DNA from 3 places in the Azospirillum sp. P4_B5 genome. Region 3 is predicted to be linked to each of the others. Evidence: riboswitches for the same ligand, from Rfam matches in the RefSeq annotation. Region 3 holds a riboswitch; each other region holds the start of a gene.
What was found. Region 3 has a riboswitch for cobalamin ahead of AC1DVI_RS10525 (energy-coupling factor ABC transporter permease). Riboswitches for the same ligand answer to the same signal wherever they lie in the genome.

Region 1 (7,703 bases), on a different contig from region 3:
CCGCGGTGATGAAGAACCAGTTCTTCTTGCCCTGCTCGACCAGCGCGCGGGCGGTGCCGGCGGCCATGGCGTAGTTGTCGTAGGTCCAATGGAAGCCGTAGGGGCTGCAGGACTTGCCGCTGAGGTCGGTCGAACCCGGACCGGACATCAGGAAGATGCGCTTCTTGTCCTTGGTGATGCCCTGGACGGCCAGCGCCGCGGCGGAGTTCGGCACGTCGGCGATGACGTCCACGTTGCCGGCGTCGATCCACTCGCGCGCCGTGTTGGCGGCGATGTCGGCCTTGTTCTGGTGATCGGCGACGACGATTTCGATCGGCGCGCCGGCGATCTTGCCGCCGAACTCCTCGGCCGCCAGACGGGCGGCGATGGCCGAGCCTTCGCCGGCGAGGTCGGCGTAGATTCCGGACCGGTCGTTCATCACGCCGATCTTGATCACGTTGTTGGAGACCTGGGCGTGCGCGGCCCCGGCGGTCAGCGCCAGCAATGCGGTCCCGCAAAGCAACGTCTTGAGCATTTCGAACTCCCTTCGATTGGCTTTGTTTTGAGTGTGTTCAGCAGAGGGGGTGTTGAACTGGTCAGACACCCAGATAGGTGTGCAGCTTGTCCATGTTCTGGGCGAGCTGGTCGTTGGGGATCATGTCCACGACATGGCCTTCCTCCATCACGTAATGGCGGTCGGCGATGGTCGCGGCGAAGCGGAAATTCTGCTCCACCAGCACGATGGTGAAGCCGCGCTGCTTSAGCTTGCGCACCGCCACCCCGATCTGCTCGATGATGACGGGGGCGAGGCCCTCGGTCGGCTCGTCGAGCAGGATCAGGTCGGCGCCGGTGCGCAGGATGCGCGCGATGGCCAGCATCTGCTGCTCGCCGCCCGACAGGCGCGTGCCCTGGGTGGTGCCGCGGCCCTGGAGGTTGGGGAACAGCTCGTAGATCTGCGGGACGGTCATGCCGCCCGACTTCACCACCGGCGGCAGCATCAGGTTCTCGTCCACGCTGAGCGAGGAGAAGATGCCGCGCTCCTCCGGCACATAGCCGATGCCGAGGCGGGGGATCTTGTGCTGCGCCATGCCGATCAGCTCCTTGCCCTGGAAGCGGATCGAGCCGTTGCGCTTGCCGACGATGCCCATGATCGAGCGCATGGTCGTCGTCTTGCCGGCGCCGTTGCGGCCCAGCAAAGTCACCACCTCGCCCTGGCGCACGTCGATGTTGACGCCGTGCAGCACGTGGCTTTCGCCGTAGAAGGCCTGGAGGTCACGGATCTCCAGCATGGTGGTCTTCACGTTGGCACCGTCAGGCATGGCCCACCTCACCCGTACCCATGTAGGCTTCCATGACCTGCGGGTTGCGCGATACGACGTCGTATGCGCCCTCGGCCAGGATCTCGCCGCGGCGGAGCACCGTGATCGTGTCCGACAGGTGGGCGACGACCGACAGATTGTGCTCCACCATCAGGATGGTGCGGTCGGCGGAGACGCGCTTGATGAGCGCGGCGGTGCCCTCGATGTCCTCGTGGCCCATGCCGGCCAGCGGCTCGTCCAGCAGCATCACCTCGGGGTCGAGCGCCAGCGTGGTGGCGATCTCCAGCGCGCGCTTGCGGCCGTAGGGCAGCTCGGCGGCGGTGTGGCCGGCCCAGGGGGTGAGGTTCACCGCCTCGATCAGCTCCTCGGCGCGGTCGTGCAGGTCGTGCAGGCTGGCCTCGGGCTTCCAGAAATGGAAGCTGGTGCCGCGCGGGCGCTGCAGCGCGACGCGGACATTCTCCAGCACGCTGAGGTGCGGGAAGACCGCGGAAATCTGGAAGGAGCGCACCATGCCGAGCAGCGCCACGTCGGCGGGCTTCATGGCGGTGATGTCGCGCCCCTTGTAGAGGATCTGGCCGCGCGTCGGCGTCAGGAATTTGGTCAGCAGGTTGAAGACCGTGCTCTTGCCGGCGCCGTTGGGGCCGATCAGCGCATGGATCGTGCCGCGGCGGACCTGGAGGTTGACCTCCTTTACCGCGATGAAGCCCTTGAACTCCTTCGAGAGTCCGCGCGCTTCCAGAATGATGTCGTCGGCCATGGGTGCCGCTTTTCCCTCCCTGTTCGTCCGCGTCGTCTGCCGGTCCGCGTTTTTGGTTAGGCTGATATAAGCACAGAACATGCCAATTGCGGGAAGATTAATTAATTCATTGAAATTACTGAATTCATCAAAGGCGGCGATGGGTGTCGCACGCGGTCCGGAGTGTCAGCTTTCCAGACAGACTGTACCGATCTTCCGACACACCAACGGCGGGGCGGACGGAGCGTTCCGGGTTCGGCGGCACGGTTTTCGGGCGCCAAATGGCCGCTTGCAAATCGGGGGTCCGCCTGCAATTCTGCGCCTCCGACGGTGCCCCCTCCGCCGTGAAGGCGCGGGGATAATAGGGAATGCGGTGCGGACCCGGATGGGGTCCTACGCCGCGGCTGCCCCCGCAACTGTATGCGGCGAGTCCGCCTCCGGAAATGCCACGGGCCGACAGGCCGGGAAGGCGGGAGGCGCGGCGACGACCCGCGAGCCAGGAAACCTGCCGCCGGACCGACACTCATCCAATCCGCCGGGTGTGGCGGAGACAAGGAAACCAGATCATGACGCATCGCGCCGCCCTCCGTCCGTCCGCCGGGAAGACCCCGGCCACCGTCATCACCGGCTTTCTCGGCGCCGGAAAGACGACGCTGATCCGCAGCCTGCTGGAGCAGGCCGGCGGGCGCCGTCTGGCGCTGATCATCAACGAGTTCGGGGACGTCGGCATCGACGGCGAGATCCTGCGCGCCTGCGGCGATCCCACCTGCACCGAGGACGACGTGATCGAGCTGGCGAACGGCTGCCTGTGCTGCACCGTCGCCGACGATTTCGTCCCGGCCATCGAGAAGCTGCTGTCCCGCCCCCAGCCGCCGGAGCACATCATCATCGAGACGAGCGGCCTCGCCCTGCCAAAGCCGCTCGTCCAGGCCTTCCACTGGCCGGCGATCAAGACGCGGGTGACGGTGGACGGGGTGGTCGCGGTGGTCGACGCCGCCGCCGCCGCGGAGGGCCGCTTCGCCCCCGACCCGGCGGCTCTGGCCGCCCAGGCCGCCGAGGCCGGGCAACTCGACCACGAGACCCCGGTGGAGGAGGTGTTCGAGGACCAGCTCCTCTGCGCCGACCTGATCGTGGTGAACAAGACCGATCTGGTCGGCGCCGCCGATCTGGCGAAGGTCGAGGACCTGATCCGCGCTGCCATGGCTGAGGGCGGCACCGGGCGCGAGGCCAAGATCCTGCGCGCCAGCAACGGCAAGGTCGATCCGGTGGTGCTTCTCGGCGTCGGCGCCGGGGCCGAGGACGACCTCGCCAACCGCCCCAGCCACCATGACGAGGAGGAGGGCCACGATCACGACGACTTCACCAGCTTCGTCGTGGAACTCGGCCCGCAGCCCGATCCGGCGGCGCTGGCGAAGACTCTGGAGCGGGTCGCCGCCGCCCATGGCGTGCTGCGGCTGAAGGGCTTCATCGACGTGCCGGGCAAGCCGATGCGCCTACTGGTGCAGGGTGTGGGGACGCGCATCCAGACCCATTTCGACCGCTTCTGGAAGCCCGACGAGCCGCGCCGCAGCCGTCTGGTGGTGATCGGCGAGACGGGCCTGGACCGCGACGCCGTGACCGCGGCGCTGAGGTGATGCACCATTTGCCCTTCTCCCCTCTGGGGAGAAGGGTTGGGATGAGGGGGCGGCCGAAGGCCGACGACGCCGACTCATTGCAGTGCGTGGACGCCCTTACGGGCGCCCCCTCACCCTAACAGGTCGCTCGCAAGTCTCGCGCCCTCTCTCCGCCTTTGATCGCCTTCGTCGCTCAACCGGCCTTCGGCCGGCGGCTCCGAGCCCCAGGGGGGCGAGGGAATCTTCGCAAAGTCTTTGCATATGCACCTACTCGCCGCCCGCCAGGAAGACCTCGACGCCGGCCCCCAGGCCGTGGATCTGGGGCAAAGCCCGGCGGACCTCGTCGTCCTGTCCTTCTCCGACAGCGACCTGACGGCGCTCGCCGCCTGCTGGAAGCGCCATCGCGATACCCTGCCCACCCTGCGGCTGGCAAATCTCGCGCGGCTGGGGCACCCGCTGTCGGTGGACCTCTACGTCGAGTCCGTGATCCGCAAGGCGAAGCTGGTCGTTCTGCGGCTGCTCGGCGGGGCGGGCTATTGGCGTTATGGGCTGGACCATGTCGCCGCCGCCTGCCGGGAGTCCGGGGTGGCGCTGGCTGTACTGCCCGGCTGCGCCCAGCCGAACCCCGCCCTGGAGGGCTACGGCACCGTTCCGGCCGAGGCCGCGCAACGGCTGTGGCGTTGCTTCACCGAGGGCGGGCCGGACAACATGGCCAACCTGCTGGCCTACGCCGCAACGCTGGCCGGGCAGGAGCGCCCCTGGCGCGAGCCGGCGCCGGTCCCGCGCTTCGGCGTCTACGAGGGCTGGTCCAGTCAAACGACCGGCCCCTGCGCACCGGTCGTCTTCTACCGCTCCCATCTGCTGGCCGGCGACCTGGAGCCGGTGCACGCTCTGTGCGACGCGCTGGCCGCGCGCGGCCTCGCCCCGCTGCCGCTGTTCGTGGCGAGCCTGAAGGAGCCGGACTGCGCCGCCTGGATGCGCGCCACCCTGACCGCCCGAGACGCCGCCGTCGTGATGAACCTGACCAGCTTCTCGGCGGCGCGCGAGGACGGGTCGCCGCTGGAGGCCAACGGCACGCCGGTGCTTCAGGCCGTGCTGTCCACCACGCCGGAGGAGGGCTGGCGCGGCTCCGCCCGCGGCATGGGGCCGTCCGACCTCGCCATGAACGTCGTGCTGCCCGAGATGGACGGGCGCATCCTGACCCGCGCCATCGCCTTCAAGGCCGAGGGGACGCCGGACCCCGACCTGGAGTTCGCCCCGACGCTGATCCGCCCGGTGCCTGACCGGGTGGCCTTCGCCGCCGATCTGGCCGCCGCCTGGGTGCGGCTGGGCGCCACGCCGCGGGCCGAGCGCAAGCTCGCGCTGGTGCTGTCCGACTATCCAGGGCCGGGCGGCGGCATCGGCCACGCGGTGGGCCTCGACACCCCGGCGAGCGTCGTCGGCATCCTGGAACGGCTGCGCGCCGAGGGCTATGCGCTGGACGGGCTTCCCGCCGGCCCCGCCACCCTGATGGAGGCGCTGACCGGCGGCACGACCGCCGCGCTGAGCATTGAGGACTACCGCCGCCTCGCCCCCGCCGAGGCCCGCGCCCGCATCGCGGCATGCTGGGGCGACGAGCAGGCCGACCCGCTTTCCGACGGCACCGCCCTCCGTTTCACCGTTCTGGCCTGCGGCAACGTCGCCGTCGCCGTGCAGCCGAGCCGCGGCCACGGCCCGCTGACCACCACCCAGCACCACGACCCGGAGACGCCGCCCAGCCACGGCTACTATGCCTTCCACCTCTGGCTCCGCCATGCCTTGGGCATACACGCGCTGGTGCAGGTGGGGGCGCACGGGACGCTGGAATGGCTGCCGGGCAAGGCCGTGGCCCTGTCGGCCGACTGCTGGCCGGAGATCGTCGCCGGTCCCCTGCCCTGCCTTTACCCCTTCATCGTCAACAACCCCGGCGAGGGTGTGCAGGCGCGCCGCCGGCTTGGTGCCGTGATGATCGGCCACCTGACCCCGCCGCCGGTCGAGGCCGGACTGCACGGCGACCTCGCCGAGCTTGAAACGGCCATCGACGAATATTCGATGGCGACCGGGCTGGACCCGCGGCGGCTGGGCACGCTGCGCCAGACCATCCTGGATCTCGCCTGGACATCCGGCGTCGCCGCCGACTGCAACCTGCGGCCCGACGACGATCCCGACGCGATTCTCAGCCGCCTCGACGCCCATCTCTGCGACATCAAGGAGATGCAGATCCGCGACGGGCTGCACGTCTTCGGCACGACGCCGGAGCCGGAGCGCCGCGCCCGCCTGCTCGCCGCCGTCGCCCGCTTCGCCACGGCGGAGGACGTCGCCCCGGCGCTGGACGCCTGCGGCGAGGCGGAGATGGCCGCCCTGCTGACCGGGCTGGACGGGCGCTTCGTGAAGCCCGGCCCCGGCGGCTCCCCCGCGCGGGGGCGGGCCGACACGCTGCCCACCGGACGGAACCTCTACGCGCTCGATCCGCGCGGCGTGCCGACTCCGACCGCCTGGACGCTGGGCTGGCAGGCGGCGGACGCGCTGATCACCCGCTACTTGCAGGACCACGGCGACTGGCCGAAGCGGCTGGTGGTGGATTGCTGGGGCACGCCGGCCATGCGCACCGGCGGCGACGAGCTGGCCCAGGCCATGGCCCTGCTCGGCGTGCGCCCGCTGTGGGAGAACGGGTCCGGCCGGGTCACCGGCTTCGAGGTGATGCCGGCCTCCGTCCTGGGCCGCCCGCGGGTGGACGTGACGCTGCGCATCTCCGGCCTGTTCCGCGACGTCTTCCCGCAGCAGATCGCCCTGTTCGACCAGGCCGTCCGCGCCGTGATGGCGGAGGACGAACCCGACGACGTGAACCCCGTCGCCGCCGCGTTGCGCACCGACCGCGCCGAATTGGAAACCGGCGGCACCCCGGCGACGGATGCGGAACGCTGGGCCAGCGCGCGGGTCTTCGGCGCGGCCCCCGGCGCCTACGGCACGGCGCTTCCCGGCATGATCGCGCGCGGCGACTGGAGCGCGCGGGCCGATTTCGGCACCGCCTATCTGGAGGGAAGCTGCCATGCCTACGGCAAGGGGCTGGAGGGCGTTCCGCTGCCCAGCCTGTTCCGCCGCCGCATCGGCGGGGCCGACGCGCTCGTCCACCACCAGGACCAGCGGGAGCATGACCTGCTCTCCACCGACGGCTTCATGCAGTATGAGGGCGGCTTCTCCGCCGCCGCCGCCTTGGTCGACAACGACCCGGCGCTCTATCATCTCGACAGTTCGGAGCCGGAGAGCCTGACCGTCCGCACGTTGGGCGAGGAGATCGCCCGCGTCCTGCGCGGCCGGGCCGCCAACCCGCGCTGGATCGACGGCATGATGCGCCACGGCTACCGCGGCGCCGGGGAACTGGCGGCGAGCGTGGACACGCTGTTCGCCTTCGCCGCGACCACCACGGCGGTGCGGCCCCACCATTTCGACCAGTTGTACGACGCCTATGTGGACGACCAGCGGGTGTGGGACTTCCTGGCGCAGTCCAATCCGGCCGCCGCCCGGCATATCCTGGACCGGTTGACCGAGGCTTTGGAGCGCGGTCTCTGGCACCCACGCCGCAATTCGACGGGCGACGATCTGCGCCGCCGCAAGGAGATGTCCGCATGAGCGCGATCACCCAACGCCGCAACCCGCCCCGCAGGCGCGGCATGTGCCCGGGCGTCCTGGCCCCGATGGAGGTCGGCGACGGTCTGCTGGTCCGCGTGCGCGTTCCGGCGGGTGTGCTTCCCGCCGCCTCGGCGACGCGGATCGCGGAGCTGGGGCGTCGTTACGGCAACGGTCTGGTCGATCTCAGCCACCGCGGCAACCTGCAACTGCGCGGTGTCGCCGCCACCGACATGGCGGCGCTGATCGCGGAGCTTCGCGCGCTCGGCTACGTCTCGGAGGACGCGGAGAGCGAGGCGGTGCGCAACGTGCTGACCTCCCCGACCGCGGGGCTGGACGGGACGGCGGTGCTGGACGTGCGTCCCTACGCCCTGGCGCTCGACGCCCGGCTGGCGGCCGACCGGGACCTCC
Region 2 (7,703 bases), on a different contig from region 3:
AACCAGCTCCGCCGTGCCGAGCTGGAGCGCTTCCTGGCTAGCGCCGGGGAACTGGCCGCCCTTCTGTCCGGCACCATCGCCCGCGCCGGGGAGATCGTGCGCTGCTTCAAGGGAGTGGCGGCGGACCATGGCGGGCTGCGCCAGACCATCGCGCTGAAGCCCTTCCTCGAACAGGTGACGGAGAGCCTGCGCCCGCAGTGGGAGCCGTTGGGGCACCGCATGGCGGTGGACTGCCCCGCCGACCTGCGCATGGTCAGCAACCCGGCGATCCTGTCCGCGATCCTGGAGCAGCTCGTCCGCAACGCGCTGGAGCACGCCTTTCCGGCGGGGCGGAGCGGGCTGGTGACGGTCGCGGCGGCGGCGGCCGGGCCGGACAAGATCCTGCTGTCGGTCGCCGATGACGGGGCCGGACTTGCCGACGGGACCGCCGGGCGCATCCTGGAGCCCTTCTTCACCACCCGCCGCGGCACCGGCTCGGTCGGGCTCGGCCTGAACATCGTGGACAATCTGGTGTCGGACCGGCTGGGCGGATCCTTCACCATCGCCTCGCGCGCCGGGGGCGGCACCTTGGCGACCCTGCATCTGCCGGCCCGCACCCCGCCGGATTTGTGAGCGCCGGGGCGGTGTTGCAGGGGGCCGCCGGCCCGGGCCCTTGCGGATGTCCGCGCTCTTGTCTCGCCCAGGAGGGAATCTGTGATGACCGATCACCGCCAAGCCCGCGCTGCCTTCGCCGACCTTCACCGGACCGGCTGCTTCGTCATTCCCAATCCGTGGGACGTCGGAAGCGCTGCGATGCTGAAGCATCTCGGGTTCCGCGCGTTGGCCACCACCTCGGCGGGCTTCGCCTTCGCGCGGGGGCTTCCCGACGCCGATTGGGCGGTGCCCTGCGGCGACATGCTGGCCCACATCGCCGACATGGTCGGGGCAACCGACCTGCCGGTGAACGCCGATTTCGAGTCCGGCTATGCCCATGACTGCGAGGGTCTGGCGCGCAACGTGCGTCTCTGCGCCGACACCGGCGTGGCGGGCCTGTCGATCGAGGACGCCACGGGCGACCCCGCGAAGCCGCTGTACGACGTCCACCATGCCGTCGAGCGGGTGGCCGCCGCGGCGGAGGCGTTGCGGGGAACCGGAGTCCTCCTGACCGCACGTTGCGAGTCCCTGCTGGTGAATCACCCGGCGGCCGTCGAGGAGGCGTTGCGTCGCTTGCCGGCCTACGCCGCAGCGGGAGCGGATGTCCTCTACGCGCCGGGCTTGCGGACCCCGGACGTCATCAAGGCGGCGGTCGACGCCGTCCATCCGAAACCACTCAACCTGCTGGTTTCGTCCCCGATCGGCCTGTCGGTGGAGCAGATCGCCGCCTTGGGCGTGCGACGCATCAGCCTGGGCAGCGGGCTCAACCGCGCCGCCTGGGGCGGCTTCCTGCGGGCGGCCCGCATGCTGGCCGACCACGGGCGCTTCGACGCCCTCGACGAGGCCGAACCGTTCGATGCGCTGAACGGCTTCTTCCGGACGCATGGCCGGCGAACGCCCTGAACGGCGGCTCGCGGGCTTCCCGCGGAACACGAGAAGCCCAGCCCGGCGGGAGTTACGGCCCGGACGACCGGCCCCGCGGGGTATCGAGGAAGAAGCGCAGCATCTCCCGTGACGCGTCCGGCCCGCGCGGATCGGTGTAGGAGCCGGCCGGGCTGCCTCCCGCCCAGGCGTGCCCGGCGCCCTGGATCGTCCATTGCTCGCACAGCGCAAGGCCGGAAGCGTCGGTGTGGACGCGGCGGCTGTAGCCATGCCCGCCCGGCACCTGGCCATGCTCCACCGTCGTCCGCAGCCCGGCCGCGCCCGCCCCGGATTGCGCGATGACGTCGTCGCCGTTGCGGGGATGAACCGTGCTGTCCCGATCGCCGTGAAAGACGATGGTCGGCACCGGGCGGGCGGAGGGCCGCCCCACCGCTCCACCTCCCTGGCGCATGGCCGCGAAAGCGGAGGGAATGTCGTGGGCGGCGCCTTGGGGAAGGCCGGAATGCACCCCGACGGCGGCATAGAGGTCGGGATAAGCCGCTCCCATGATGACCGCCGCCGCACCGCCGGCCGACAGGCCCGCGACGAACACGCGGTCGGCGTCGACGGCATGGTCGCTCATGACCCGCTTGGTGATGCCCGCGATCAGCGAGGGCTCGCCGTCGCCGCGCCGCTGGTCGGCGGGGTTGAACCAGTTCCAGCACCTTTGGGCGTTGGCCGAGGACGGCTGCTCCGGGTAGACGACCAGACAGCCATGCTCCTCCGCCAGACGGTTCATGCGGGTGCCGGCGGCGAAGTCGTCCGGCGACTGGGTGCAGCCATGCAGCATCACCACCAGGGGAAGCGGCCGGCCGTCGCGACGGTTGGCCGGAACATAGAGCTTATAGGAGCGCGTTCCGGCCGCGTTTTCGTAGGACGCCGTCGTGAAGGAGGCGCCGTCCGGCAGCGGATCGGCGGCCGGACGGGCGAGGCCGCCCACCCCGAGGTCGAGGCCCGCCGGCATGGCGCGGGCGGCGAGGCCGCGCAGGGTTTCGCCCAGGCCGGCGCGCGGTCCGGAATGGAACCGGCCTGCAAAGGCGCTGCCGGGCTTAAAGGCGCTGCCGGGCTTGAAGGCGTCGGCGGGCTCGAAGGCCGTGGCGCGGCGTGGCGGCGCATCCGGGATGTCCGGCGAGGCGTCCACCCGAAGCGGCTCGACGTCGATGATGGTCGGGCCGGCGCCGGGAGGTGCCGCGGACTCCCCTCGCAGCAGGCGTTGAACGAGGGCGGTCGCCCCGGTGAGGTCGCCGGCTCGGGTGAGGCGCAGCGCCTCGGCCATTCCGGCGGGGACACGGTCGGTCATGTCGGGAGCTTTCTGGGCTCGGACGGGGCAAGCGGGAAGGTCCCGTCCGTCGTCTTTCAGGAATGCGGCCTGCGCCCTCAGCGCATGCGGTCCGCAAGGGCCGCCTTGACGGCGCTGCTGGCGTGCAGCGCCCCCAGCACGGCGATCGACGCGATGGTGGCGCGGGCGAGGTCGGGGGTGACGTCCTGGGCGATCGTGGCCAAGCCGAGGACACGGATGTCGAGCATCTCTCCGGCATCCCGCGCCGCCTCCAGATCGCCGCGGCTGTAGTGGCGCAGGCCGAGATCGACGCGTTTGCGCGTCACGGCCTGCCGCAAGGCGTCGCCATGGCGGTCGATCTGGTTGCGGATGGCGGTGCGGATGAGGTCGGTGCGGTTCGCGTAGAACCCTTCCTGCACCAGGAGATCGATGTGGCCGAGGTCGACATAGCCGAGGTTGATCGTGATCTTCTCGCTGTCCCCAACCTTCGGCTTCTGATCGCGGGCGTTCTCTGACATCGTTTCGCCATCCCATCACCATCCACTGGGATGGTAAATGGGAGTGATGACGCGTCGATCAAGGGGAGGGCGTCGTCATGGTGGCGAGCGGTTCACGACCGCAAAGCCAAGCGAATGTCCCGGCTTCCTTTCCGGGGAGGGGTGGGACCGATCCACTGGACCGGATCCACCCCCTTGCCGCACGCCTTACTGGCCCTTGCCGTCCGAGGGAACGGCGGCCGCCTCGCTGGAGGAAGCCGGAGTGGAACCGCCGGCACCCTTCGCCGGGCTGCCGGGCACCCACCAGCGGCGGGCCTCAGCGTCCGCGCCATCCGGAGCCGCATCCGCACGGGTCTTCAGCATCGAGAAGACAATGGAACCGCCGACCAGGAAGGCCGTGATGCCCAGCGCCACCGCCGTCGGCATCTTGTAGATGTCCACCATCATCATCTTGGCGCCGACCACCACCAGAACCAGCGACAGGCCGTATTTCAGGTAATGGAAACGGTGGATGATCGAGGCCAGCGCGAAGTAGAGGGCGCGCAGGCCGAGGATGGCGAAGACGTTGGAGGTCCAGACGATGAACGGGTCGGTGGTCACCGAGAAGACCGCCGGGATGGAGTCCACGGCGAAGACCAGATCGGTGAACTCGATCAGGATCAGCACGAGGAACAGCGGCGTCATCATCCGCACGCCGTCGCGCATCACGAAGAACTTCTGCCCCTCGTAGCCGTCGGTCATGCGGAAGCGGGAGCGGACGAACTTGACGATCCGGTTGTTCTCCATGTCCGGCTCGTCGTCCACCGACATCAGCATCTTGATGCCGCTGAAGATCAGGAAGGCGCCGAAGATGTAGATGATCCAGTGGAATTCCTGGATCAGCGCCGTGCCCGCCACGATCAGCACGCCGCGCATCACCAGCGCGCCCAGGATGCCCCAGAACAGCACCCGGTGCTGGTACTGCGGCGGCACCGCGAAATGCGTGAAGATCAGCGCAATGACGAAGATGTTGTCGACGCTCAGGCTGTATTCGATCAGGTAGCCGGTCAGGAACTCCAGCCCCTTCTCGGAGCCCTGAAAATGAAAGACGCCGGCCGCGAAAATCATCGCCAGCGTGGAATAGGCCGCGCAACGCATCAGCGCCTCGCGGCCGGAGATCACATGGGATTTCTTGGAAAATACACCAAGATCAAAGGCCAAAAGCACGGCAACGAAGACGGCGAAGCCGGCCCACATTAAAACGATCTGGTCCATGGAACTGTCCCTTGCTTCATGCACTCCGCTCCCGCAAGCGGAGACTTCGATCGTCACATGAGCAGTCCGACATCACCGATGCGCCACGGCGGGACGCATCGGCCAGAGGGGCCCGGACTGGAATCTCGACCGCAAGGTCTGCGGCCGACGGAAAAACGCACGCGACGGCTCGGCCGCGGCGCGTCAGGACACCCGTCTCCATCGTTTGCCGTGGAGACGTGGCGGTCGGTCAGGATGCTGGTGTGGCGCGGTCCATGTCGATGTCTCCCAAAGGCCCGTCGGGTGCCGTCGTCCGGCGGTGGACCTTGTGGGGGAGCGGGACCCAGGGGGGAGGATAGGGCCAGCTTCCGCAAGGCCGCGCCAAGGCGACGGCTCAATGGGAAGTCCGACATCACAGCGCCGGGCGACGCTGCCAGAGGGGCCCGGACCTCAACCGTCATGTAGTCAGACCCCGGCCCGGCGACAAGAGGGTGGCGCGCCCTTCGCGGACCGTGATCGGCGTATCGGCGGAATGCGGCTTGACCGGAGCCGTTCCGCCCGCGTAGCTTCGCACCCGACGGTTGCCCGAAAGGGCTGAAAATGGGAACACGGTGCGGACCCCGCGGCGATTCGCCGTGCGAGGGTTCTACGCCGGGGCTGCCCCCGCAACTGTAAGCGGCGAGTCGTCCATCGGAATGCCACTGGGATCGCGATCCTGGGAAGGCGATGGGCCGACGATAACCCGCGAGCCAGGAGACCTGCCGTCAGTCGTGGTCACACGCGAACACGTTCGGGCGGGGTGCACCGAAGGTCGTCGAACCGGGAGTCCGTTCGCGGAGCGTCCGGTGGGACTTCGTTCGCGGTGACGTGCCACCGGCGTCCCGCCCGAGGTCTCAATGAGTGTCCGCGTTCCCCGCCTTCACCGGACGGCGTCCTTCGCCGCCCTTCTGGGAAGCCTTGTCCTTCCCGTGTCGGCGTTCCCCGCATCGGCCTTCGCCGATTCCACCGCCATCACGACGCTTCCGCCGGTCTCGGTGACCGCCAACCGCGTCCCCACCGCCGCCGAGGAAACCGGCAGCGCCCTCACCGTCATCACCCGCGAGGAGCTGGAGCAGCGCCAGACCCGCCTGCTGTCCGACGCGCTGCGCGCGGTGCCCGGCGTCGCCGTCAACCGCGGCGGCCCGATGGGCACCCTGACCCAACTGCGCATCCGCGGATCGGAGGGCAACCAGACGCTCGTCCTGATCGACGGGATCGAGGTGAACGATCCCGCCGCCGGTTCCGAATACGATTTCGCCAACCTGCTGGCCGGCGACGTCGAGCGCGTCGAGGTGCTGCGCGGCCCGCAGAGCGCGCTCTACGGCTCCGACGCGGTCGGCGGCGTCGTCAACATCGTGACCCGCCGCGGCGCGGGCGCCCCCAAAATCCGCGCCGCCGTCGAGGGCGGGTCCTTCGGCACCGCCGCCGGGCGGGCCTCCTTCGGCACGGGGACCGACCGTTACGACCTATTTCTCAGTGGCCAGGGCGTCACCAGCGACGGCGTGTCGGTCGCCGACAAGCGGCTCGGCAACCCGGAGAAGGACGGCTACCGCAACGGCACGCTGACCGGAAACGCCGCCGTCCGCCCGACCGAGCGCAGCGAGATCGCCGTGACCGGCCGCTACACCCGCTTCCGCACCGACACCGACGGCTTCGTCGGCGGGCGCGGCGCCGTCGATGACGGGACCAGCACCGCCGGGGAGCAGTATTTCGGGCGCCTCCAGGGCAAGATCGCCCTTTTCGACGGAAAGTGGGAGCACATCGTCGGCCTGACCCATGGCCGCCAGCAGCGCGATTACCGCGACGACGCCAAGACGGTGACCAGCCGCTACGATGGGCGCAAGACCAAGGCCGACTACCAGACCAACCTGACGCTGAACAGCGGCCCCGCCGACCATGTGCTGACCGCCGCCGTGGAGCATGAGGAGGACAAGGCGATCAGCCGCAGCAGCTTCTCCAGCTTCGACCGCTCCATCGGCTCCACCGGGCTGGTGGGCCAGTACAAGCTGGGCCTGTTCGACCGGCTGACCCTGACCGGCAGCGTCCGCCACGACGGGAACGACCTGTTCCGCGACGCCACCACATGGCGCACCACGGCGGCCTATCTGATCGAAGAGAGCGGGACGAAGCTGCGCGCTTCCTACGGCACCGGCGTCAAGAGCCCCACCCTGTTCGAGCTGTACGGCTACACCGCCACCTACGCCGGCAACCCGACCCTGAAGCCGGAACGGGCGCGCGGCTGGGACGCCGGCTTCGATCAGGCGCTGTGGGGCTCGCAGGCCTCCGTGGACGGCACGTGGTTCGACCAGCGCATCCGCGACCTCATCACCGGCACCGGGCGGACCTCCGTCAACATGCCGGGCGAGTCCCGCGTCCGCGGCTTCGAGCTTGGCCTGTCGGTGGAGCCGCTGGACCGGCTGACCGTCCGCGGCTCCTACAGCTGGACCGACGGCGAAGATTCCACGGGTGCGGAGCTGGTGCGACGGCCCAAGCAGCTCGCCAGCCTGACCGTCAACCACCGCTTCCTGGAGGACCGGGCGAACGCCAACCTCGGCGTAGTCTACAACGGGCGATCAAGCGACTGGGCCTACGATCCCTTCTACAACCGGCAGGTCGTGAGCCTCGCGCCCTACACGCTGGTCAATCTGGCCGGCTCCTACGCGCTGTCCCAGGGGGTCGAACTCTTCGGGCGGGTGGAGAACCTGTTCGACCGCCAGTATCAGGAGGTCTGGACCTACGGCGCGCCGGGCCGGGCCGGGTATCTCGGGCTGCGGCTGTCGCTGTGAGGCGGACCCTTCTCTGGCTGGCCGCCGCCCTCCTGCTGTGTGCGGGAGGGCCGGCGGCGGCGTGGGAGGCGCCGCCCGACAAGCCGCAGCGCATCGTCTCCCTGAATCTCTGCGCCGACGAGCTGCTGTTGCGGCTCGTCGGGCCGGAGCGCCTCGCCGCGGTGACGTGGCTGGCGCGCGATCCCCGCGCCTCCACGGTGGCGGATCTGGCGGCGCGGGTGCCGGTCAACCATGGGATGGCGGAGGAGATCCTGCCCCTGCGCCCCGACCTGATCGTCGCTGGGCGCTACACCACGCGGGTCGCGGTCGGGCTGC
Region 3 (7,703 bases):
GTCAAGGACGGGCTCGACTTTGTGGTCTATGACGCGAAGACCGGAGAGGACATTACCCGTTCGGTCCTGACGCAGATCATCGTGGAGGAGGAGAGCAAGGGCCAGAACCTGCTGCCGATCAGCTTCCTGCGCCAGCTCATCGGTTTCTACGGCGACAACATGCAGTGGATGGTGCCGCGCTACCTCGAATATTCGATGCAGTCCTTCTCGCGCAACCAGGAGCAGATGCGCGACTATTTCCAGAACACGCTGGGCGGCATGTTCCCCTTCGGCCGGCTGGAGGAGGTCGGCAAGCAGAACATGGCGATGTTCGAGCGGGCTATGCGCATGTTCTCGCCCTTCGGCGGCACCGAGGATGGGCAGCCGGGCGAATTCCCCGCCCCCCCGCCCCGCCCCCAGGCCCCCGGCCCTTCCGCGGCTCCGCCGACCGGCTCGGCAGCGGCCATCCACACCTATGAAGAGCTTCAGAAGCAGATCGACGACCTGCAAAAACAGATCGCCAGCATCGCCAAGCCGGCCCGCCCGGCGAAGCCCGAAGGGAAATGAGCCGCAGCGTCCATCGCATCGTATGGCCGTCACGGTGATGTCTCTGCGGCGCAGGGCGGGGAAAGTTCCCCGCCCTTTTCTGTTTTTTTCGGCACCAGTGGCACGCCCGGCTGTTTGTTCAACGGAACGGTCCAGAGGAGGAACGCCATGAAGACCGAGTTGCAGATGACGATGGAACTGGAGGTTGCGGACGCTCAGGACGCCCAGCGGTTCGAAGAAAAGCTGCGCGGCTGGCTGCGCCACCAGAGTCAGGTGGTGTCGGTGTCCAGCACCCACAGCGGCGTCGGCAACGACGTTGCGTGGCGAGACGCCCGCCGGGCGGCGTTCGGCTCACCACTGCCCAATCCCTTCGCGCCGGGCCGCAGCCGCTGAGTCCTGTCGGTTGATCGCCGCCGAAGCGCCCGCCCTGCCCTCCTTCGGACAGGGCGGGCTCCTCCCGCCCTAGGAAAGCGTGTCAGCCGCGAAAGATGTGCGGCACCATCGCCGCATCGGAGCCGACCCGAGGGTCCGCCGATTCGCGGATCGACATGCCCAGGCACTTGTCCCCGATGATCCAACAGTGCAGGAGCGCGTGGACGCCCTCCTCCTCGAAGATCGGCGGGGTTTCCAGCCAGACCCGCCCCCCCGGATACTCGGCGCTGCCGGTGTCCGAGATGGTGCGGCCATGAGCCGTCATGCGCTGGGCCGCGTCGTCCAGCCCGAACAGGCTGCGCTCCGTCACGGCGTCGCAGCCCTCCAGTTCCTGGAGGTCGAGCGCGGCGCGGCACAGGTTCGGGTGGCGCGGGTAGAGCGACCACAGCGTCGCCAGCAGCCCGTGGTTCGACATCGGCCAGCACCACAGCGGCGACAGCATGCTCATGCCGCCCATCCGCAGCTTCTGCAGGAAGGCGTCGTCGGCCAGCCCCTGCCAGGGGTAGATCTTCGCCAGCCAGGAGGCCGCCCGCCCCTCGTCGTCGATGAAGCGCTGGCCGTCCCAGCCCAGACTTTGCAGCGGCAGCAGATGCGTGGCGATGCCGGCCTCCGCCGCGGTGGCGGCCAGATAGACCAGTTCGCTCTCGCGCATCGGGTCGGGGGTGGCGCAGGCGAGATGGACGAGCCCGCGGCCCGGCATGCCCGCCGCCAGTTCCTCCCAGCGCTCCACAATCCCTTCGTGCAGGCCGTTGAACTGGTTGGCGTCGCCCATCAGGGCCTCGCGCCAGTTGCGCTGGATGATCGAGGCGGCGAACAGCCCCTCCGGCGTGTCGTAGTTGCAGGCCAGCAGCTTGACCGAATCGCGCCCGTCATAGGCCAGCGTCAGCCGCCCGATCAGCGCGCCGGCCCGCTCGTTCAGCCGGCCCGCGGCCCAATAATCGTTCCAGGAGGCTTCCAGCAGCCGCGCCACCCCGCCGCGGACCCCCAGCCGGGCCAGCGCCCGCCCGTCCATCGTCGCGCGCAACGCCTCGCGCAGCATGGTGTGCAGCTCGTCGGCGACGCTTTCGATCAGGTCGATCTGATGGGCGGAGAACTCATACCGCACATCTTCGCGCCAGAAGGCACCGGCGCTCATCGCGCGGACGCCATAGGGGTATTTGCGGAGCCCCGGACGCCAATCCGCACGGGGTTTCATGACTGCTCTGCGCATCGTGTGCTTACCGGGCCGCCGGATTCAATCCATGGTTTTGCCCCGCTGCGGCGCGCCGCTTGCGGCCGTCCGGGATTCGGTGGGGGCGGATCATTGCGGCGCAAACGCGCCAACACAAGCGCCTTGCGCGCCCGTCCCTCCGTTTTTCCACGCTTCCCCTCTCGGATCTCACAGGCCGGGTGGGAACGCTTGTCAGTACGTGCGGCCGGCCAGCCAAGCCGTAATGGCGCTCTCCATCGCCCCGGCGCTCGGATCGCCGTGCTCCGGGCCGGTTCCCACCATGGGAAGCCCGGCCGCGACGGCGATGTCCTCCGCCGGGGCGCCCGTCCCGACGAACAGGTCGCAGCGCCGCAGCAGGGCGCACAACCCGTCGAAACCCAGCCGCCCGACCGCGTTCATGCAGGCGCCCCCCGCCTCCCCGGCGATGCGCGCCGCGGCTCCCCTGGCGGCCTCTTCGCCGACCAGGATCATGGCGGTGTCGCCGCGCGCGGCAAGGCGGCGGCACAGCTCCGACAGGCTGCCGGTGCCGACGGACGCGGACAGGCCGACCGCGCAGCGCCAGCGCGCCGGAACGCCCTCGGCCAGAAGCGCGACGGCGACCCGCTCGCCCGCAGGGGAGGTCCAGACCTCCGTGGCGGGGTCAGGCTCACTGGCGGTCAGTGCCCCCAGCAGGCCGGCGGGAGCCGGCGCGACGTGGGTCAGGAAGGCGTCGGCGTAATAGCCGCGCACCGGCCGGCCGACCCTGCAACCGAGGCGGAGCGGCGCCCCCGTATCCTGCATCAGGCGGTTGGCGAAGCTGGTATCCTCACCCCGGCCGGGATTGATCGTCAGGTCGAAGGCGCCGCTGAACTGCTGGCCGATCTCCTGGCGCACGGCGGTCACCAGCGCGTCGTCGGGCGCCCGTCCCTTCAGCGGCGGCAGGGTGACCCGCTGGTTGACGTAGGGGCAGAGGGCGAGCGCCGCCTCCGCGTCCGGGGTCGCGAAGGCGGTGATCCGGGCGAGCGGCAAGGCCCGCCGCAGTTCCCGCAGGAAGCCGGACGCCCGCAGCACGGCACCCATGCCGTCCAGCAGGAACACGCCGACGTTTCGGACCAGGTCGGTCGGGAAGGGCGACGGTTCGCCGGGGACGAGCGTGCGGCGGCGGACGGCCGGACCGGAGCCCCGCAGCAGCGCCACCGCCGGCGCCGTCGAGGCGCCCCGCGCCGGCGGCACGAAACCCCAGGCTCCGTCGGCGTCCGGGCGCGCCAGCGGCTCCACCATGGCGTACTCGGCGCGGGCGACGGTCGCCGCGTCGGTCACCCAGGGGAAGAAATCGCGCAGCGGAAGGGTGCCGCTGCCGACCGCTCGACCCGCGACCTGCAACGCGTCCCACCGACGGACCGCGCCGTCGTAGCCGTAATAAACCTCCTTGAACGCGACCTGCTCCCGCGTGGCGTAGGCGAAATGCTGGAAAACCAGCCCGCCCGCCGCCGTTTCCTCGTGAAGGAAGGGGTTGGCCGCGCCGAGTTCGAGGTCCGGCCCATCGGGCTGCGGGCGCATCAGCCGGGGCGGAACGTGCGAGTGCCAAAAATCCCCCGGCCGATACCGCCAGGTCCGCAGCCATTCGTAGGCGCGGTAATTGCCGTAATGGTCCACCTTGTCGAGGACCAGGGATGGGCCGACAAAGAACTGACAGAGGTACAGCGCCGCCGTGCGCGATGGCGAATCAAGGAACATTTGGCGCGCACGGGCGATCTGCTCCGCCGTCCAAAGTTCGTCCGCATCGACCTGCCAGAGCAGGCATTCCTCCGTCATGGCAGCCAGCGGCGCCGTCACCATCTCCACCTTGCCCTGCCAGAAGGCACCGGACGGCTTGCGGTAGACCGACACGCGCCCGGGCTCCTCCGCGGCGATGCGGTCCAGATATTCCGAGGTTCCGTCGCTGCTGCGGCCGTCGCGGTGAAGGTCCTGCGGGACGCGCCCGCCCCGTTGCGCGCACCAGGAGGAGTCGCGGACCTGCTCCGCCACCCCCTCCACGATGTGCCAGCGCCAGGGAAAGGGCAGTTGGCGAAACACCTCCAGGTGATAGCGGATGAAGGGATCGCCGTTCAGCACGATGGTCAGGAAATGAACCGGTAGCATGCCCGCAACCCCGTCCTTCGCCCGTTGATCCGGCCTCGCGCAGTCCGCCGGACCTTGTCGGTTCCGCGGGAGCGGTGTCAAGGAAGCCGTGCGACTCCCCCGATGGGTCGCCATCCCCCTCTTGACGACGGGGGACCCCGCCCCTACCCTGGCGCCGGTTATGGTTCCCCGCGCCATCCGGTCGCGGGGCTAAGAGGGAAGCCGGTGAACCGCCCCGATCGGGGAGAAACGGCAAATCCGGCGCTGCCCCCGCAACTGTGAGCGGTGAGCGGCATCGTCCTTTCCGTGTCACTGGCGCCGCCTGCGGGAACGGGCGCCGGGAAGGCCGGACGATGCCGCCTTGACCCGCAAGCCAGGAGACCTGCCGTAACCGAACGTACGTCCTCGGGCGGGGTGCCCCGGTGGTCGCTTGCCGATGTCCGGCCCGACGGCCGCCCGTCTTCCGCAAGCCGTCCCTCCGGTGCGCCCATCCAGGGGACCAAGGGGGTTGCGATGCCGGTGCCTGCCAGCAACGACGCCCCTCCAAACGCATGGCAGACTCGGAAAGGGCATAGAGCATGCACATCGAACCCGGCGTCGTCGACGGCGCCAAGATCGCTCTCAGCTACGCGACGGCCGCCGGCGGCTTCGCGATGGCCGGAAAGCTGGCGCACAACGACGTCCGCAACAACGGCGGGGTCGCGCCGCTGGTGCTGCGCAGCCTGATCGCCACCGCGCTGGTCTTCAGCTTCTTCGAGGTGTTCCCGCACCACCCCGTGGGCGTGTCGGAGGTTCACCTGATCCTCGGATCGACGCTGCTCCTGCTGTTCGGTGCCGGTGCGGCCTCCATCGGCCTCGCCGCCGGCCTGCTGATCCAGGGCCTGTTCTTTGCGCCGTTCGACCTGCCGCAGTACGGCATGAACGTCACCACTCTGCTGGTCCCGCTGTGGGGCATCAGCCTGCTGGCGAAGCGGATCGTTCCCGACGCCACCCCCTATGTCGACCTGAAGTATTCGCAGGCGCTGGCGCTCTCCACCGCCTACCAGGGCGGCATCGTCGCCTGGGTGGCCTTCTGGGCCTTCTATGGCCACGGCTTCACCGCCGAGACCATGACGGAAGTCGCCTCCTTCGGCGCCGCCTACATGACCGTCATCATTGTCGAGCCGCTGGCCGACCTCGCCGTGCTGGCCGTCGCCAAGGCGCTGGGGGGCGGGTACACCCCCCCCCCCCTTTTCCGTTCAGATCACCAGCTCGCCCTTGCGGATCGCCGCGTAGCGGCGGTTCACCGCGCCCCAATCGACGACGTTCCACCAGGCCGCCAGATAGTCGGCGCGCCGGTTCTGATACTTCAGGTAATAGGCGTGCTCCCACACGTCGTTGCCCATCAGCACGGGCACCCCTTCCATGGCCGGCGAATCCTGGTTCGGGCGGGCGGCGATGGCGAGCTTGCCCGACGACGGGTCGGCGGTGACGAAGACCCAGCCGCTGCCGAACTGCCCGGCCCCCGCCGTGTTGAAGCGGCTCTTGAAATCGTCGAAGCTGCCGAAGTCGCGCGTGATGGCAGCACCCACCTCGCCGTCCGGGGCGCCGCCGGCGTTCGGCCCCATGATGCTCCAGAACATGCTGTGGTTCGCGTGCCCGCCGCCGTTGTTGCGCACCGCGGTGCGGATGCTTTCCGGCAGTTCCGGCACGCGCTTCAGCAGGTCGGCCAGCGGCATCGCCTGAAGGTCGCCGTGGTTGGCGAGCGCTTTGTTGAGGTTGTCCACATAGGCCTGATGGTGCTTGCCGTGATGCACGCCCATGGTCGTCGCGTCGATGTGCGGTTCCAGCGCGGCGGGCGCGTAGGGCAGCGGCGGCAGCGTGAAGCCCTTACCGCCCGGAGTTTGAGCCAGGACGAAGCGCGGCGCCACGGCCAGCACCAGCGCGGCGGCTCCGGCGGACAGCAGCAATTGTCGGCGATCCAGGCGAACGGACATGAGACCTCCCAATGTGTGTTTCGTGCCGAACAGCGGGGAAGCGACAGCCTCAGTGCGCCCCGCAACTCACTCAACAGGGCAATGGGCGTACTCACTCGGTACCGGCGGACAGCAGATCGTCCGATTCTTACAACCGGACCTTTCCCGTCAGGCCGGCGGATGCCGAGCGGGCCATGCCGATCGCCACCGCCCGCCAACGCCCCAGACGGAATCGGGATGGCGCCGCCGCCGGCTTCTTGACCGGAGCGACCGGAGCCGCTCCCACCACCTCATGGACCTTGCGGCCGCGGCGCTCCCGAAGCAGCAGGCGCATCACCTCCTCCTCCGTGACGAGGCGTCCGGCTTTGGCCGAGGCGAGGCTCGCGGTGTCCTGGAGGGCGGCGACCTGTGCCAGAGTGCCGGTCAGCCCCTTGGCCGCGGCGGTTTCCAGCGCTTCGCGATGAATGGCGAGGATGAACGGCTTCAGCCCGCGGTCGGGCGATCCGTGCGGCGATGTCGGCATGGCGGAAAGACTCCGGGGATTCGTTCGATCGGGTGAGTCATCATCCGACCGATACCGCCGCCACGGCAAAGGCCCCTAAGGATTAACCCGCCCCCCCCCCCCGCTCGGAGAGGCAAGGGCCACAAGCCCGGACATCGCGACTCGGCATGGTGGCGCAGCGATCACAACGGCATCGTCAGCGTCATCCGTGTGCCGGTGTGCTGGCGGTCATGGTGCAGTGTCGCTCCCAGGTTGGACGCCATGGCATGAACGATGCGGGTGCCGAGGCCGGTCCCCTGCGGAGCGCCGCCACCGGGAAAGCCGACCCCGTCATCCTCCACGCTCACCGACAATTGGCCTTCGACAGCCACCGCGCGGACACGGATGCTGCCGCTCCGGCCTTGGGGATAGGCGTATTTGCAGGCATTGGTGACCAGCTCGGTGACGATCACCGCCAAGGACACCGCCTTGTCAGTCGGCACCAGGACCGGATCGGCGGTGACAAGGAACGCATCCGGACGGTGCGAAGCCATGGCGGAGTGCATGTCGGCCAGCAACGCTTTCAGATAGACGTCGATTTGGACGGAGCGCGCGTCGCCGGACGTGTAAAGACTTCGGTGAATGCCGGCGATCGCCGTTATGCGCGCCTGGGTTCCCTCCAGGGCGGTACGGGCCTGGGGATCGGAGAGGCCGGACTTTTGCAACTGCACAAACGCCGCCACCAGCGCCAGGCTGTTGGCGACCCGATGATTGACCTCCTGCAGCAACAGCTCCGCCCGGTCTCGCGCGGCGCGCACCTGCCGTTCCGCCAGTTCTCGCTCCCGGCGGAGCTGGGCTTTCTGGATCGCCTGCTCGATCGCGGCGACCAGCAGATCGAAAAACCCGTCGCCGTTCTCTTTGGGGACGTAGTCGGAGGCGCCCGCCTTCAGCGCCGCAACCGCGACCCGGGTATCGCCGGCCCCGGTGACATAAACGACCG

Region 1: linked by a shared signal. The riboswitch ahead of cobW (cobalamin biosynthesis protein CobW) and the one ahead of AC1DVI_RS10525 (energy-coupling factor ABC transporter permease) in region 3 are both predicted to bind cobalamin.
Region 2: linked by a shared signal. The riboswitch ahead of AC1DVI_RS25505 (TonB-dependent receptor plug domain-containing protein) and the one ahead of AC1DVI_RS10525 (energy-coupling factor ABC transporter permease) in region 3 are both predicted to bind cobalamin.

What each region holds. Positions count from the first base shown of each region.
Region 1 is NZ_JBFUHT010000030.1:1,242-8,944, forward strand. It holds gene AC1DVI_RS21435 (ABC transporter substrate-binding protein) at 1-514, opposite strand, end outside; gene AC1DVI_RS21440 (ABC transporter ATP-binding protein) at 576-1,298, opposite strand; gene AC1DVI_RS21445 (ABC transporter ATP-binding protein) at 1,291-2,055, opposite strand; cobalamin riboswitch at 2,346-2,561, shown strand; gene cobW (cobalamin biosynthesis protein CobW) at 2,601-3,668, shown strand; gene cobN (cobaltochelatase subunit CobN) at 3,909-7,295, shown strand; gene cobG (precorrin-3B synthase) at 7,292-7,703, shown strand, end outside.
Region 2 is NZ_JBFUHT010000042.1:33,131-40,833, forward strand. It holds gene AC1DVI_RS25480 (sensor histidine kinase) at 1-612, shown strand, start outside; gene AC1DVI_RS25485 (isocitrate lyase/PEP mutase family protein) at 697-1,536, shown strand; gene AC1DVI_RS25490 (extracellular catalytic domain type 1 short-chain-length polyhydroxyalkanoate depolymerase) at 1,589-2,854, opposite strand; gene AC1DVI_RS25495 (CopG family transcriptional regulator) at 2,932-3,351, opposite strand; gene AC1DVI_RS25500 (TerC family protein) at 3,538-4,584, opposite strand; cobalamin riboswitch at 5,125-5,343, shown strand; gene AC1DVI_RS25505 (TonB-dependent receptor plug domain-containing protein) at 5,460-7,388, shown strand; gene AC1DVI_RS25510 (ABC transporter substrate-binding protein) at 7,385-7,703, shown strand, end outside.
Region 3 is NZ_JBFUHT010000010.1:95,123-102,825, reverse strand. It holds gene phaR (polyhydroxyalkanoate synthesis repressor PhaR) at 1-546, shown strand, start outside; gene AC1DVI_RS10540 (hypothetical protein) at 694-918, shown strand; gene AC1DVI_RS10535 (glutathionylspermidine synthase family protein) at 1,001-2,152, opposite strand; gene AC1DVI_RS10530 (hypothetical protein) at 2,360-4,288, opposite strand; cobalamin riboswitch at 4,433-4,671, shown strand; partial or broken gene AC1DVI_RS10525 (energy-coupling factor ABC transporter permease) at 4,846-5,448, shown strand; gene AC1DVI_RS10520 (superoxide dismutase) at 5,506-6,243, opposite strand; gene AC1DVI_RS10515 (hypothetical protein) at 6,371-6,745, opposite strand; gene AC1DVI_RS10510 (histidine kinase dimerization/phosphoacceptor domain -containing protein) at 6,907-7,703, opposite strand, start outside.